Regions from separate parts of the Serratia montpellierensis genome, predicted to be linked through region 3. Evidence: riboswitches for the same ligand, from Rfam matches in the RefSeq annotation. Region 3 holds a riboswitch; each other region holds the start of a gene.
The links. Region 3 has a riboswitch for thiamine pyrophosphate ahead of tenA (thiaminase II). Riboswitches for the same ligand answer to the same signal wherever they lie in the genome.
Positions count from the first base shown of each region.

Region 1: it holds a riboswitch for thiamine pyrophosphate, as region 3 does, so the genes downstream of both, thiB (thiamine ABC transporter substrate binding subunit) here and tenA (thiaminase II) in region 3, are expected to answer to the same signal.
Region 2: it holds a riboswitch for thiamine pyrophosphate, as region 3 does, so the genes downstream of both, thiM (hydroxyethylthiazole kinase) here and tenA (thiaminase II) in region 3, are expected to answer to the same signal.

Region 1 covers NZ_VOSN01000002.1:439,902-444,429, reverse strand. Annotated here, with positions in the region: partial or broken gene sgrR (HTH-type transcriptional regulator SgrR) at 65-1,725, shown strand; TPP riboswitch at 1,763-1,881, shown strand; gene thiB (thiamine ABC transporter substrate binding subunit) at 1,939-2,925, shown strand; gene thiP (thiamine/thiamine pyrophosphate ABC transporter permease ThiP) at 2,901-4,508, shown strand; gene thiQ (thiamine ABC transporter ATP-binding protein ThiQ) at 4,495-4,528, shown strand, end outside.
Region 2 covers NZ_VOSN01000011.1:98,759-103,286, forward strand. Annotated here, with positions in the region: gene gutQ (arabinose-5-phosphate isomerase GutQ) at 1-821, shown strand, start outside; gene FUU19_RS11785 (inhibitor of vertebrate lysozyme family protein) at 861-1,319, opposite strand; gene thiD (bifunctional hydroxymethylpyrimidine kinase/phosphomethylpyrimidine kinase) at 1,404-2,204, opposite strand; gene thiM (hydroxyethylthiazole kinase) at 2,204-2,995, opposite strand; TPP riboswitch at 3,031-3,127, opposite strand; gene FUU19_RS11800 (GNAT family N-acetyltransferase) at 3,270-3,695, shown strand; gene FUU19_RS11805 (class I SAM-dependent methyltransferase) at 3,797-4,477, shown strand; gene FUU19_RS11810 (MFS transporter) at 4,454-4,528, opposite strand, start outside.
Region 3 covers NZ_VOSN01000013.1:875,695-880,222, reverse strand. Annotated here, with positions in the region: gene FUU19_RS15950 (ABC transporter substrate-binding protein) at 1-211, opposite strand, end outside; gene FUU19_RS15945 (ABC transporter permease) at 247-1,014, opposite strand; gene FUU19_RS15940 (ABC transporter ATP-binding protein) at 1,011-1,751, opposite strand; gene tenA (thiaminase II) at 1,748-2,431, opposite strand; TPP riboswitch at 2,494-2,596, opposite strand; gene FUU19_RS15930 (LLM class flavin-dependent oxidoreductase) at 2,747-3,769, shown strand; gene FUU19_RS15925 (SDR family NAD(P)-dependent oxidoreductase) at 3,783-4,517, shown strand.

The DNA of each region.
Region 1 (4,528 bases), on a different contig from region 3:
AAAATTATCGGCGTAATATAGGGAAAGATAAATTGACGAGTTGAGGCGGGAGCGTTCCTCTTTTATGTCCACGTCCAGATTGCAGCAACAGTTCATCCGCCTGTGGCAGCGCTGTCACGGTGAAACCACTGACACCACGCTGCAGGATCTGGCGGAGGTGCTCAGCTGCTCGCGGCGCCACGTGCGCTCCCTGCTGAGCGCCATGCAGCGGGAAGGCTGGCTCACCTGGCAGGCGGAGTCGGGGCGCGGCAAGCGTTCACGGCTTACCTTCCACTACACCGGCCTGGCGCTGCAGCAACAGCGGGCCGAGGAGCTGCTGGAGCAGGACCGCATCGATCAGCTGGTGCAGTTGGTGGGCGACAAAAACGTGGTGCGCCAGATGCTGCTGTCGCAGCTGGGTCGCAGCTTCCGCCAGGGTAAACACATCCTGCGGGTGCTCTACTACCGGCAGCTGTACAACCTGCTGCCCGGCTCGGCGCTGCGGCGTTCGGAGACCCATTTGGCGCGCCAGATCTTCAACGGCCTGACGCGCATAAATGAGGAAAACGGGGAACTGGAATCCGATCTGTCTCACCATTGGCAGGCGCTGACGCCGCTGCACTGGCGGTTTTATCTGCGCCCGGCAATCCATTTTCATCATGGCCGCGAGCTGGAGATGGCAGACGTCATCACTTCCCTCTCGCGTCTCACCTCGCAACCGCTGTTCTCGCATATCGAGAGCGTCACCTCGCCGACGCCGTTCGTTATCACGTGCATCTGCGCAGCCCCGATCACTGGCTGCCCTGGCTGCTGGGCAGCGTGCAGGCCATGATCCTACCGCACGAATGGCGCGAACTGCCGGATTTCGCCCGCCATCCGGTCGGCACCGGCCCCTACCGCGTGGTGCGCAACCTTCCCAGCCAGATGAAGATCCACGCCTTCGACGACTATTTCGGCTACCGGGCGCTTATTGATGAGGTCAATATCTGGGTGCTGCCGGAATTCTCCGAAGAGCTGGTGCACTCCGGCGTGCAGCTGCAGGGCAATGAAACCGGCAACAGCGAGCTGGAAAGCCGGCTGGAAGAAGGCTGTTATTTCCTGCTGTTCGATCAGCGATCCCCATTAGCGGCCGATCCTGCCATTCGCAGTTGGCTGTGCGAATTGATCAACCCCATTTCGCTGCTGAGCCACGCCGGGCCGCTCTACCAGCGCTATTGGTCGCCGGCGTACGGCCTGCTGCCGCGTTGGCACCACAACCGCACGCTGGCGCAGCAGCCCAAACCCGCGGGCCTGACCGAACTGACGATGACCCACTTCAATGAGCATTCGGAGTTTCACGCCATTCGCCAGGCGATCGAACCGCTGCTGGCGCAGCACGGCATCCGCCTGATCGTGCAAAGCGTGGATTACGCCACCTGGCACCAGGGCGACGCGCGCAGCGATCTGTGGCTCGGCAGCGCCAACTTCTATCTGCCGTTGGAGTTTTCGCTGTTCGCCACGCTGTACGAACTGCCGCTGATGCAGCACTGCATGAACGAGGATCTGGCGGAGGATGCGGCGCTGTGGCGCGCCAACCGCTTGCCGCTGGCCGAGTTCTGCCGGCGCCTGGTCAGCAACCACCAGCTGCATCCGCTGTTCCACCACTGGCTGCAGCTGCACGGCCAGCGCAGCATGCGCGGCGTGCGGATGAACACCCTGGGCTGGTTCGACTTCAAGTCCGCCTGGTTTGCCCCGCCGGAGGCATAAGCGCCTTTCGCCCAGGTCGGTTAATCTTTACAATAGCGCCGTCTCAACGGGGTGCGGAGAATAGGGCCGTGTGATAAGCCCGATTTTCCGCTGAGAGCACACCCGTCGAACCTGATCCGGTCAATACCGGCGGAGGGATTTGAGCCCAGCGAACCGGCGACGCCGCCTCGCCCCCTCAGATGCCCTTGCCCCCTTATTTTTCAGGAGTGCAACGTGGTCAAAAAATATCTGCCCTGCTTATTGCTGCTGTGCGCCGCGCCGGTGTTCGCCAAGCCGACGCTGACGGTATACACCTACGATTCCTTCGCCGCCGACTGGGGCCCAGGCCCGGCGGTGAAAAAAGCCTTCGAAGCCGAGTGCGACTGTGAACTGAAGTTCGTCGCGCTGGAAGACGGCGTCTCGCTGCTGAACCGCCTGCGCATGGAGGGCAAGAACAGCGCCGCCGACGTGGTGCTGGGGTTAGACAATAACCTGTTGCAGGCGGCGCAGCAAACCGGCCTGTTCGCGCCGAGCGGCGTCGACACCGCCAAACTGACGGTGCCGGGCGGCTGGCAGGATACGACCTTCGTGCCTTACGACTACGGATACTTCGCCTTCGTCTACAACAAAGAAAAACTGAAGAACCCGCCAAAAAGCCTGCAGGAGCTGATCAGCAGCGATCGCAACTGGAAGGTGATTTACGAAGATCCCCGCACCAGCACGCCGGGCCTCGGCCTGCTGCTGTGGATGCAAAAAGTGTATGGCGACAAGGCGCCGGCCGCCTGGCAGCAGTTAGCGAAAAAGACCGTCACCGTCACCAAAGGCTGGAGCGAGGCCTACGGCCTGTTCCTGAAAGGCGAAGGCGATCTGGTGCTCAGCTACACCACCTCTCCCGCCTATCACCTGATCGCAGAGAAAAAAGATCTCTATGCCGCCGCCATGTTCAGTGAAGGTCACTACCTGCAGGTGGAAGTGGCGGGCAAGCTGAAGGCCGCCAAACAGCCTGAGCTGGCGGAGCGCTTCATGCAGTTCATGGTGACGCCGGCGTTCCAGAACACCATCCCGACCGGCAACTGGATGTATCCGGTGATCAACACCCCACTGCCCGTCGGCTTTGAGCAGATGAACGTACCGCATACCGCGCTGCAATACAGCGCCGAAGAGGTGGCCACACAACGCGGTGGTTGGATCCGGGCATGGCAAACTGCCGTCAGCCGTTGATCCCCCGCTGGCTCTGGCCGGGGCTGCTGGCCGCCGGCGTGATCCTGCTGGTCGCCGCGCTGGCGATGGGCTCGCTGTGGCGCCATGCGCCGGACAGCGACTGGCGCGGCCTGTGGCAGGACAGCTACCTGTGGCACGTGGTGCGCTTCACCTTCTGGCAGGCGCTGTTGTCGGCGCTGATTTCGGTGCTGCCCGCCGTTCTGCTGGCGCGTGCGCTCTATCGCCGCCGTTTCCCCGGCCGGCAGCTGCTGCTGCGGCTGTGCGCCATGACGCTGGTGCTGCCGGTGTTGGTGGCGGTGTTCGGCCTGCTCAGCGTCTATGGCCGCCAGGGCTGGCTGGCGACGCTGTGCGGCTGGCTGGGCGTCGAGTATGGCTTCTCGCCCTACGGGCTGCAGGGCATTCTGCTGGCGCACCTGTTCTTTAACCTGCCGCTGGCCACCCGCCTGTTGCTGCAGGCGCTGGAGAACATTCCGGTGGAGCAGCGCCAGCTGGCCGCCCAACTGGGTATGAGCGGCTGGCAGCAGTTCCGCTTCGTCGAATGGCCGGCGCTGCGCCGCCAGATCCTGCCGAGCGGCGCGTTGATTTTTATGCTGTGCTTCGCCAGCTTCGCCACCGTGCTATCGCTGGGCGGCGGACCGCAGGCCACCACCATCGAACTGGCGATCTACCAGGCGCTGAGTTACGACTACGATCTGGGCCGCGCCGCCATGCTGGCGCTGATCCAGTTAAGCTGTTGTCTGGGGCTGGTGTTGATCAGCCAGCGCCTGAGCCAGGCGCTGCCGGTGGGCCATACCCACGCCCAACGCTGGCGCAACCCGGAAGACAGCCGGTGGCGACGCGTCGGCGATTTTCTGCTGATCGCCGCCGCGCTGCTCCTGCTGCTGCCGCCTCTGCTGGCGGTGATCGCCGACGGCGCCAATCAGGCCGTCGTCAGCGTGCTGCGCCAGCCGGTGCTGTGGCAGGCGCTGTTCACGTCGCTGCGCATCGCCCTCGGCGCCGGGCTGCTGTGCGTGGCGCTCACGATGATGCTGCTGTGGAGCAGCCGCGAGCTGAAGCTGCGGCAGCAGCTGCGCGGCGGCCAGGCGCTGGAGCTGAGCGGCATGGTGATCCTGGCGATGCCGGGCATCGTGCTGGCCACCGGCTTCTTCCTGCTGCTGAGCGATACGATCGGGCTGCCGCAGTCGCCCTATGCGCTGGTGATCCTCACCAATGCGCTGATGGCGGTACCCTATGCGCTGAAGGTGTTGGAGAACCCGATGCGCGACCTCGCCGAACGTTACAACCCGCTGTGCCTGTCGCTGGATATCCGCGGCTGGCAACGGCTGCGGCTGATCGAACTGCGCGCCCTGCGCCGCCCGCTGGCGCAGGCGCTGGCCTTCGCCTGCGTGCTGTCGATCGGCGATTTCGGCGTGGTCGCCTTGTTTGGCAACGAGCATTTCCGTACCCTGCCTTTTTACCTGTATCAGCAGATTGGCGCCTACCGCAGCAACGACGGGGCGGTGACCGCGCTGCTGTTGCTGCTGTTGTGCTTCCTGCTGTTTACCCTGATCGAACGCTTACCGGGGCGCCATGCTGACGCTTGAAAAACTGACCTATCTGTATG
Region 2 (4,528 bases), on a different contig from region 3:
GCATCGGCAAATCCGGCCATATCGGCAAGAAGATCGCCGCGTCGCTGGCCAGTACCGGCACGCCGTCGTTCTTCGTGCACCCTGCCGAGGCGCTGCACGGCGATCTCGGTATGATCGGCGCCGACGACGTGGTGGTGTTCATCTCCTACTCCGGTCGCGCCAAAGAGCTGGATCTGATCCTGCCACTGCTGGCGGAGAACGGCATTCCGGTGATCGCCGTCACCGGCGGCAAAGAGTCGCCGCTGGCGCTGGCCGCCGCCTGCGTGCTGGATATCGGCGTCGAGCGCGAAGCCTGCCCGATGGGGCTGGCGCCGACCTCCAGCGCGGTCAACACGCTGATGATGGGCGATGCCCTGGCGATGGCGCTGATGCGCCAGCGCGGTTTCAACGCGGAAGACTTCGCCCGCTCGCACCCGGGCGGCAGCCTGGGGGCGCGCCTGCTGAACCGCGTGCATCACCTGATGCGCACCGGCGATCGCCTGCCGCGCGTGAGCGAAAGCGCCAACGTAATGGAAGCGATGCTGGAGCTGAGCCGCACCGGGCTCGGGTTAGTGGCGGTCTGCGACGCGCAGCAGCGGGTGGTGGGCGTGTTCACCGACGGCGACCTGCGCCGCTGGCTGGTGAAGGGCAACAGCCTGCAGGATCCGCTCAGCCCGGCGATCACCCGCCCCGGCTATCGGCTGCCGGAGCAGTGGCGCGCCGGGGAGGCGCTGGAAGCGCTGCACGAACAGCACATCAGCGCGGCTCCGGTAGTCGATATGGACGGCGTGCTGGTGGGGGCGCTCAACCTGCACGATCTGCATCAGGCCGGCATCGGCTGATCAACGCCGGGGGCACCATCACCGGTGCCCCCGGTCAGATCATTTCCAGTCGGGATTGTTCTCGAACTGCTGCTTCAGCAGCGCTTTCATGTCGTCATTCGGCTTGCCGAGCCACTGGTACTTGGCATACTTCTTCGGATGATCGACGGCTTCCGGCCGATCTTCCACTTCCACCCGCACGCCCCAGGCCTGGGATTTGTCCGCGCTGAACGCCACGATCAAAAAGTTGTTGCCGCAGTCGTGCGGCTTGCACAGGTTGCCGACCAGATACTCTTTGCCCTTCCAGTTCAGATTCTGCGCCGGCGTAGAGGTGCCGACGCCCTTGCGCGCCCAGCCCGGCATCCGCGCCTGGCCTTTCACCATGTTTTGCCAGCTGGCCTGATACCCCGGCTGCTGAATCAAATCCGACGTGGTGACGATCTGCTGGGCAAAGCTGCCCGCGCTGAAGCTGAGCAGTGCGCCGAAGAGGGCGCAACGCAGCGCCTGGTGTCCCGTCATAGTCCTTCTCCCTAGGTTAAATCAGGTTTCGCCCGTCAAACCGGGCCTGAACTAGTCAGACCACGGTTGCGGCAAAAAGTTGACTCACCACCAGGCGTGAAAATGATGCACCGGCCCGATGCCGTGCCCCACTTCCAGCGTGTCCGCCTGTTGCAGCGCTTGTTGCAGGTAGTCCTTGGCGGCGGCCACCGTGGCCGCCCAATCGGCATGGCGCGGGCGCAGCGCCGCCAGCGCGGCCGAGAGCGTGCAACCTGTGCCGTGGGTATGGCGGGTGGCGACGCGCGGCGCGGTAAAGCGCTGCTCGCCTTCTGCGGTAAACAGCCAGTCCGGGCTCTCGCTTTCGCTCAGGTGGCCGCCCTTCATCAGCACCGCCCGGCAGCCCATCGCCAGCAGCGCCCGCCCCTGCTCGCGCATCTGCGCTTCATCTTCCGCCGGCGCGCACGCCAGCAGCGCCGCCGCTTCCGGCAGGTTCGGCGTAATGATCGATACCAGCGGCAACAGCTCGCGCCGGATAGACGCCACCGCCTCCGGCGCCAGCAACGGATCGCCGCTTTTCGCCAGCATCACGGTGTCCAACACCACGAATTCCGGACGGTAATGGCGCAGCCGTTCGGCTACCGCCTGCACGATGTCGGCGTTGGCCAGCATGCCGATCTTGACGCTGTCGATACGCACGTCGCTGAACACCGAGTCCAGCTGCGCGGCGACGAACGCCGGATCGATGTAATACACCGACTGTACGCCGCGGGTATTCTGCGCTACCAGCGCGGTGATCACCGAGGTGCCGTAGGCGCCAAGCGCCGAGAAAGCCTTCAAATCGGCCTGAATGCCGGCGCCGCCGCTGGGATCGGTGCCGGCGATGGTCAGGGCGTTAATGCGTTTCATCACAGATCCTCCCCACGCAGCTGATACAGGGCATCGAGAAACGCCGGCGTAAAGCTGCCCGGCCCGGCGGCCTGCCTGGCCGCGAGGCCACCGCAGTGAGACATCACTCGGCAGGCGGTCGCCACGTTATCCAGGCGATCGCCCGGCAGGGCGCAAAACGCCGCCGCCACCGCCGACAGCGCGCAGCCGGTGCCCACCACCCGCGTCATCAGCGGGGAACCGCCTTCGATCGCCCAGTCGCGCTGGCCGTCGGTGACGTAATCCACCGCGCCGGTGACCGCCACCACCGCGCCGCTGCGCTGCGCCAGCTCACGCGCGGCGGGCAATGCCGCCAGCGAATCGTCGCCGCTGTCCACGCCGCGGCCGCTGGCCAGCAACCCGCTGAGCGCCATGATTTCCGAGGCGTTGCCGCGTATCGCCGCCGGTTTCTCGTCCAGCAGCTGTTTGGCGAAGGCGGTGCGGTAGGAGAGCGCGCCGACCGCCACCGGATCCAGCGTCCAGGGCTTGCCGGCCTGATTGGCGGCGGCCACCGCCGCCCGCATCGATTCGGCGCGCAGCGCATTGAGGGTACCGACGTTGATCAGCAGGCCGTCGGCCAGCGCGCTGAACTGTGCCGCCTCTTGCGGCTCCACTACCATCGCCGGGGAAGCGCCGAGCGCCAGCAACACGTTGGCGGTCAGCGATTGCACCACTTCGTTGGTCAGGCAGTGGATCAGCGGAGGCCGCTGTTGGAATTGGGTCAGACAGGCCGCGGCGCGGGCGCCGGGTAGTGCATCAGGTCGAGCGATCATATTCCTCCCAACCGGCGTTCAAGAAGGCGGCGCCGGCTGGGCGGCCGTGACTTCCCTACGCTGGCATTATCCAGATCAGGTAATACGGGTATTTCTCAGCCTTCACGTAGAAGGGCACCCCGAGTCATGAAAATCAATAGGTTGTGATCAACGTTGCGTTAATCCCTGCAGGGGATCATGCCAGCGGCGGCGCGGACAAACAAGCGAATAAATAGGCTCAGCGGGCATACGCTGCACAATGCGCTATAGTGAGCACAAACCACCGGGAGATGCCATGCAGATAAGACCCTACCAAGAGACCGATCGCCCCTTCCTGCGCACGCTGTACCTGGCGTCGCGCAAGGCGGCGTTCGGCTGGCGCGATACCTCAAACTATCAGTTGGAAGATTTCGACGGCGCGACGCTGGGCGAAGCGATTTGGGTGGCGGAAGACGGCGGCACGCTGCTGGGATTCGTCTCCGTCTACCGCGAAGACAACTTCATTCATAACCTGTATGTCGATCCCCATCAGCCGCCGCGCGGCGTCGGCAGTGCGCTGCTGCAGGCGGCGGAAGCTACCTTCACCGCTACCGGCTCGCTGAAATGCCTGGTGAAGAATGAAAAGGCGCTGGCGTTCTACCGCAAACACGGCTGGCGCATCATCTCTACCGGCAACGACGGCGAAGAAGATTATTACCTGATGCATTCGCCGGCCCGCTAACGCCGCCTTTCCCGTCACAGAACTCATTAATGATAATGGATTTCATTATCATTTAAGCATACCCTTCCTTGTCTCTCTCAATGAACTTGGCAAGGAAGGTTATGCAATACCAAACGGATACACGCTTCCCCGATGCCGCGGCGGCGGACTACGATCGCCGCATTCTGACCCTGGTGCCCGGCTATCAGTTTGCCCAGGCGCTGCTGACGGCGACGCTCGCGCAGACGCTGCCGAATGACACCACGCTGTTGCTGGCCGGTTGCGGCACCGGCAGCGAACTGACGGCGCTGGCCGCCGCCAACGCCAGCTGGCGTTTCAGCGCCGTGGAACCCTCCGCCGGCATGCTGGCGGCCGCACGCGCCAAGGCCGAAGCAGCGGGTTATGCACAACGGGTGAGTTTCCAACCCACCTTGCTGCAACAAGCGCCGCAAACCCGCCACGATGCGGCGGTGTGCTCATTGGTGCTGCACTTTATCGCCGACGATGGCGCCAAACTGGATTTCCTGCAGCAGTTGGCGCAGCGCCTCTCCCCCGCCGCACCGCTGCTGCTGTTCGACTATCAACCGGATGGCCTGCCCGCCAGCCACTACCAACATTGGCTGCAAAGCGCCGGGCATTCGGCGGCGCAGGCGCAGGAGGTGATCGAACGCACCCGCCGCAACTGGCACCCGATGGCAGCGGCGCGCAGCCGTCTCCTCCTGGCGGAAAGCGGCTTCACCGCGCCTCAGCAGTTGTGCGGTGCGCTGGGCTTCCAGCTTTCACTGCTCCACCGCCGTCGCTGAGGGCGGCATCCCGCGCAGCGTCAGCCGCCAAAACAGCAACGCGCTCAGGCT
Region 3 (4,528 bases):
CCAGCCGCGGCGGCAGCGCCGGATCGGACGGCGGCACGATCTTGACGTCCAGCCCTGCGGCCTTGAAGGCGCCAATCTGCTCGGCCACCATAATCGGCGCGTGATCGGGGTTGATGTACCAGTCGAGCACCAGCGTCAGCTTTTCGGCCGCGCCGGCCTGGCCGGTGATGGCGGCGCCCAGCAGCAGCCCGCAGAGGGTTTGTTTGATCATGGTCGTTCCTTTATCCCTGGTTATGGTTGCAATCATCAGTCGTTTTCCGGCGCCCAGGCGATCAGGCGCCGCAGCAGCGCATCTACCGCGGCCCACAGCAGCACGGTCATCAGCACCAAAATAAACAGCGCGGCGAAGCAGACGTCGGTCTGCATGCGCGCGTTGGCGTTAAGCATCACGTAGCCCAGACCTTCGGCCGAGCCGACCCATTCGCCGATGATGGCGCCGATCGGCGCGACGGCGGCGGCCATGCGCAGGCCGGAGCCGAAGGCCGGCAGCGCCGCCATCAGCCGCACGTGCCGCAGCTGCGCCCAGCGCGAAGCGCGCATCGTGCGCGCCAGATCGAGATAGTCGTTGTTGACCCGGCGCAGCCCGTCGAAAAAGGCCGACACCACCGGGAAGAAAATCACCAGCACCGCCATCGCCACCTTGGCGCTCATGCCGAAGCCGAACCACAGCACCAGCAGCGGCGCCAGGGCGAACACCGGTATCGCCTGGCTGGTGAGCACCAGCGGCATCAGCCAGCGCTGCAGCCGCGGCGAGAAGATCATGCACAGCGCCAGCGCCGCGCCGAGCATCACGCCCAGCACCAGCCCGCTGACGATCTCCGAAGCCGTGACCAGCGTGTGCCAGGCGAGATAGCCGCGCCCGTCCCACAGTGCCTGCGCCACCGTGCTCGGCGTGGGCAGCAGAAAGGCCGGAATGCCGCTTTGCGCCGCCAGCCACCACAGCAGCAGCAGCCCGGCAAACACCGTCAGCCCACGCCGCAGGCGGGTAAGCCCACGCTCTTTGGCAATCTTCATTGCGCGGCCCTCACCAGCTGTTGCAGCAGCTCGGCCTGGCTTTTCAGCAGGTCGGCGTCATCCGGCGCGCGCGGCGGTTGCCCGCTGATACGGTGGGTATCGTCGAGGCCCAGCGGCCAGGGCGACAGTACCAGCAGCCGGTGGCTCAGGCGGCAGGCCTCCATCGGATCGTGGGTGATCAGCAGCACAGTGTTTTGCGCCAGCAGTTCGGCGGCCAGGCTTTGGATCTCGGTGCGGGTAATGGCGTCCAATGCGGAGAAGGGTTCGTCCATCAGCACGATCGGCTGGCGTTCGTAGAGCGTGCGGGCGATGGCGGCGCGCTGGCGCATGCCGCCGGACAGCGCGGCGGGCAGGCTGCGGCCATGCGCGGCCAGGCCTACGCGTTCGAGCAGATGCGCCACCCACGCCCGATCCGCCACTTCGCCGCGCAGCCGCGAGCCGAGGGCGACGTTCTCTTCGACGGTCAGCCACGGGTAGAGCAGGTCTTTTTGCCCCATGTAGGCGATGCGCCCGGCGATCGGCAAACCGTCGCTGCCGGTCACCGTACCCGAACTGGCCTGCGCCAGGCCGGCGATGATCTTCAGCAGGCTGGTTTTGCCGGCGCCGCTGGCGCCGAGCAGGGCGACGAAGCTGCCGCCGGCGATGTCGAAGCTCAGCCGGTCGAAGACGATTTGCTGACCGAAACGCAGGCTGAGATCCCGCACCTGGATGCCGGGCGGGAGAAGCGGGGAGATCATGAAGCGTTCAGCCCCATCTGCCAAAATGCCGATTCCAGCTGGGTGGCGGTGGTGAAAATCTGCGCCAGCTCGGTGAGGCGGCTTTGCGCGCCGCGCTGGTGGCCGACGGTCTCGAGCAGCTCGATGGCGGCACGCACGCCGGCCAGATAGCCCTCGTCGCCGTAGTTGCGGATCCAGGAGGCGTAAGGATTGCCCTCCATCTTGGTGGCGGGATCGTGCAGCAGCCGCAGGCCGATTTCGGCATAGCCGGCCACGCAGGGCAGCAGGCCGGCCAGCAGGTCGAGGGCGTCGCCGGCATGGCCGATATCCAGCACGTAACGGGTGTAGTTCATGGTCTCCGCCGCTTCCGGCTGGGCGGCGATCTGCGCTTCGCTCAACCCCCATTCGGCGCAGTAGGCCACGTGCAGCGGCAGTTCGGCGACGATGCCGTTGAGCGAGGCGGTGGCGGCGCGCATCTCCGGCAGGGTGCGCAGCTTGCTGACCAGCAGCGCGTAGGCGCGGGCGAAGTGCAGCAGGAACAGATAGTCCTGGGTCAGGTAGCGGCGAAAAGCGCGTTCAGGCAAGGTGCCGGCGGCCAGCTGCTGCAGAAACGGGTGATCGACGTAATCTTGCCAGTGGCTGCCGGCATGGTGGCGCAGCCGGCCGTAAAGACCGCTTTCGAACAGGGTAGTGATGGACATGGGACCTCCTTGAGTCAGTGGAGATCCGGGCACGCTGGGGTATGAACAGGCAACGGGTGAGAGCGTTGTTGCCTAACCGTCCCTTCGCTGGCATGACCCAGATCAGGTTCAAAGGGTTCGGCTTGCGCCATCTCAGCCCGTAACAGGACACCCCTCGGAGCTGCTTGTTATACGACATTTGTTTTTTGATTACAATCGCCGGGCGGCGCGGCGGCAATCGGTTCGTTTAGTGCGATCGGGGGCGATTTTGCTGGCGCAGAGCGCGCGATTTTTGTCACTGTAGGCCGATGATTTTGCCTTTGAGGACGATTCCCGATGAAAAAAATTGGTTTTCTCTCGTTTGGCCACTGGTCGCCTTCCGCCCAGTCCGGCACCCGTTCCGCGGCGGATGCGCTGCTGCAGTCTATCGATCTGGCGGTCGCCGCCGAAGATCTGGGGGCGGACGGCGCCTATTTTCGCGTACACCATTTCGCGCGCCAACTGGGGTCGCCGTTCCCACTGCTGGCCGCCATCGGCGCCAAAACCCAACGCATCGAGATCGGCACCGGCGTGATCGACATGCGTTATGAAAATCCGCTGTACATGGTCGAAGACGCCGGCGCGGCGGATCTGATCGCCGGCGGGCGGCTGCAGCTCGGCATCAGCCGCGGCTCGCCGGAGCAGGTGATCGATGGCTGGCGCTATTTCGGCTATGCCCCGGCCGACGGCGAGACCGACGCAGACATGGCCCGCCGCCATACCGAAGTGTTCCTGGAAGCGCTGCGCGGCGAAGGGTTCGCCGAACCCAATCCGCAGCCGATGTTCCCGAATCCGCCCGGGCTGCTGCGGCCGGAGCCGTTTTCCGCCGGGCTGCGCGACCGCATCTGGTGGGGCGCCGGTTCCAATGCCACCGCCGTCTGGGCGGCGAAGCTCGGCATGCACCTGCAAAGCTCGACGCTCAAGAACGACGAGACCGGCGAACCCTTCCACATCCAGCAGGCCAAGCAGATCCGCGCCTACCGCGCCGCCTGGCAAGAGGCCGGCCACGCGCACGAGCCACGGGTTTCCGTGAGCCGCAGCATCTTCGCGCTGGTGGACCAGCGGGATCGCAACTACTTCGGCGGCGGCGGCAAGGAGGGCGATCAGCTGGGGTATATCGACGCGCAGACCCGAGCGATTTTCGGCCGCAGCTATGCCGCCGAGCCGGACGTGCTGATCAAGCAGCTGGCACAGGACGAGGCCATTGCCGAAGCGGATACGCTGCTGCTGACCGTGCCTAACCAGCTGGGCGTGGATTACAACGCCCACGTCATCGAATCGATTTTAACCCATGTCGCGCCGGCGCTCGGCTGGCGCTAAACGGAGGAGTGGCATGTCACGCATTTTCATTACCGGTTCGGTAGACGGGCTGGGCCGCGCCGCCGCGCAAACGCTGTTGGACGAAGGGCATCAGGTGATTCTGCATGCGCGTGAGCCCGGCCGTCTGGACGCGGTGCGCGATCTGTTGGATCGCGGCGCTCAGGCGACGATCGGCGATCTGTCCGATGTACAGCAGATCCGGCAGCTTGCCGAGCAGGTCAATCGCCTCGGTCGTCCGGACGCGGTGATCCACAATGCCGGCATGTTTACCGGGCCGCAGGTGATGCCGGTGAACGTCATAGCGCCCTATCTGCTGACGGCCCTGATCGAACGCCCCACGCGTATCGTCTACCTGAGCAGCAGCATGCACTTTGACGGCGTGGCGGAACTGAACGGCGTGGATTGGCTTGGCGGCGCCGCAGGCTCTTATTCGGACAGCAAACTGTTCGTCACCGCGCTGGCCGCCGCCGTGGCGCGCCTGTGGCCTGACGTGATCAGCAGCGCGGTCGATCCCGGTTGGGTGCCGACAAAAATGGGCGGCGCGGACGCGCCCGACGATCTGGCGCTGGGGCATGTGACGCAGGCGTGGCTGGTGAGCAGCGATGAACCGCAGGCCTTGGCGTCCGGCGGCTATTGGCACCATCAGCAGCGCCTCGAACCCCACGCGGCGGTACACGACGAGGCGTTTCAAACGGCGCTGTTGGCGCAATTGGCGCGCGCTGGCGGGGTGAGCTTGCCGCAGGTTTGAATGGTTATTCC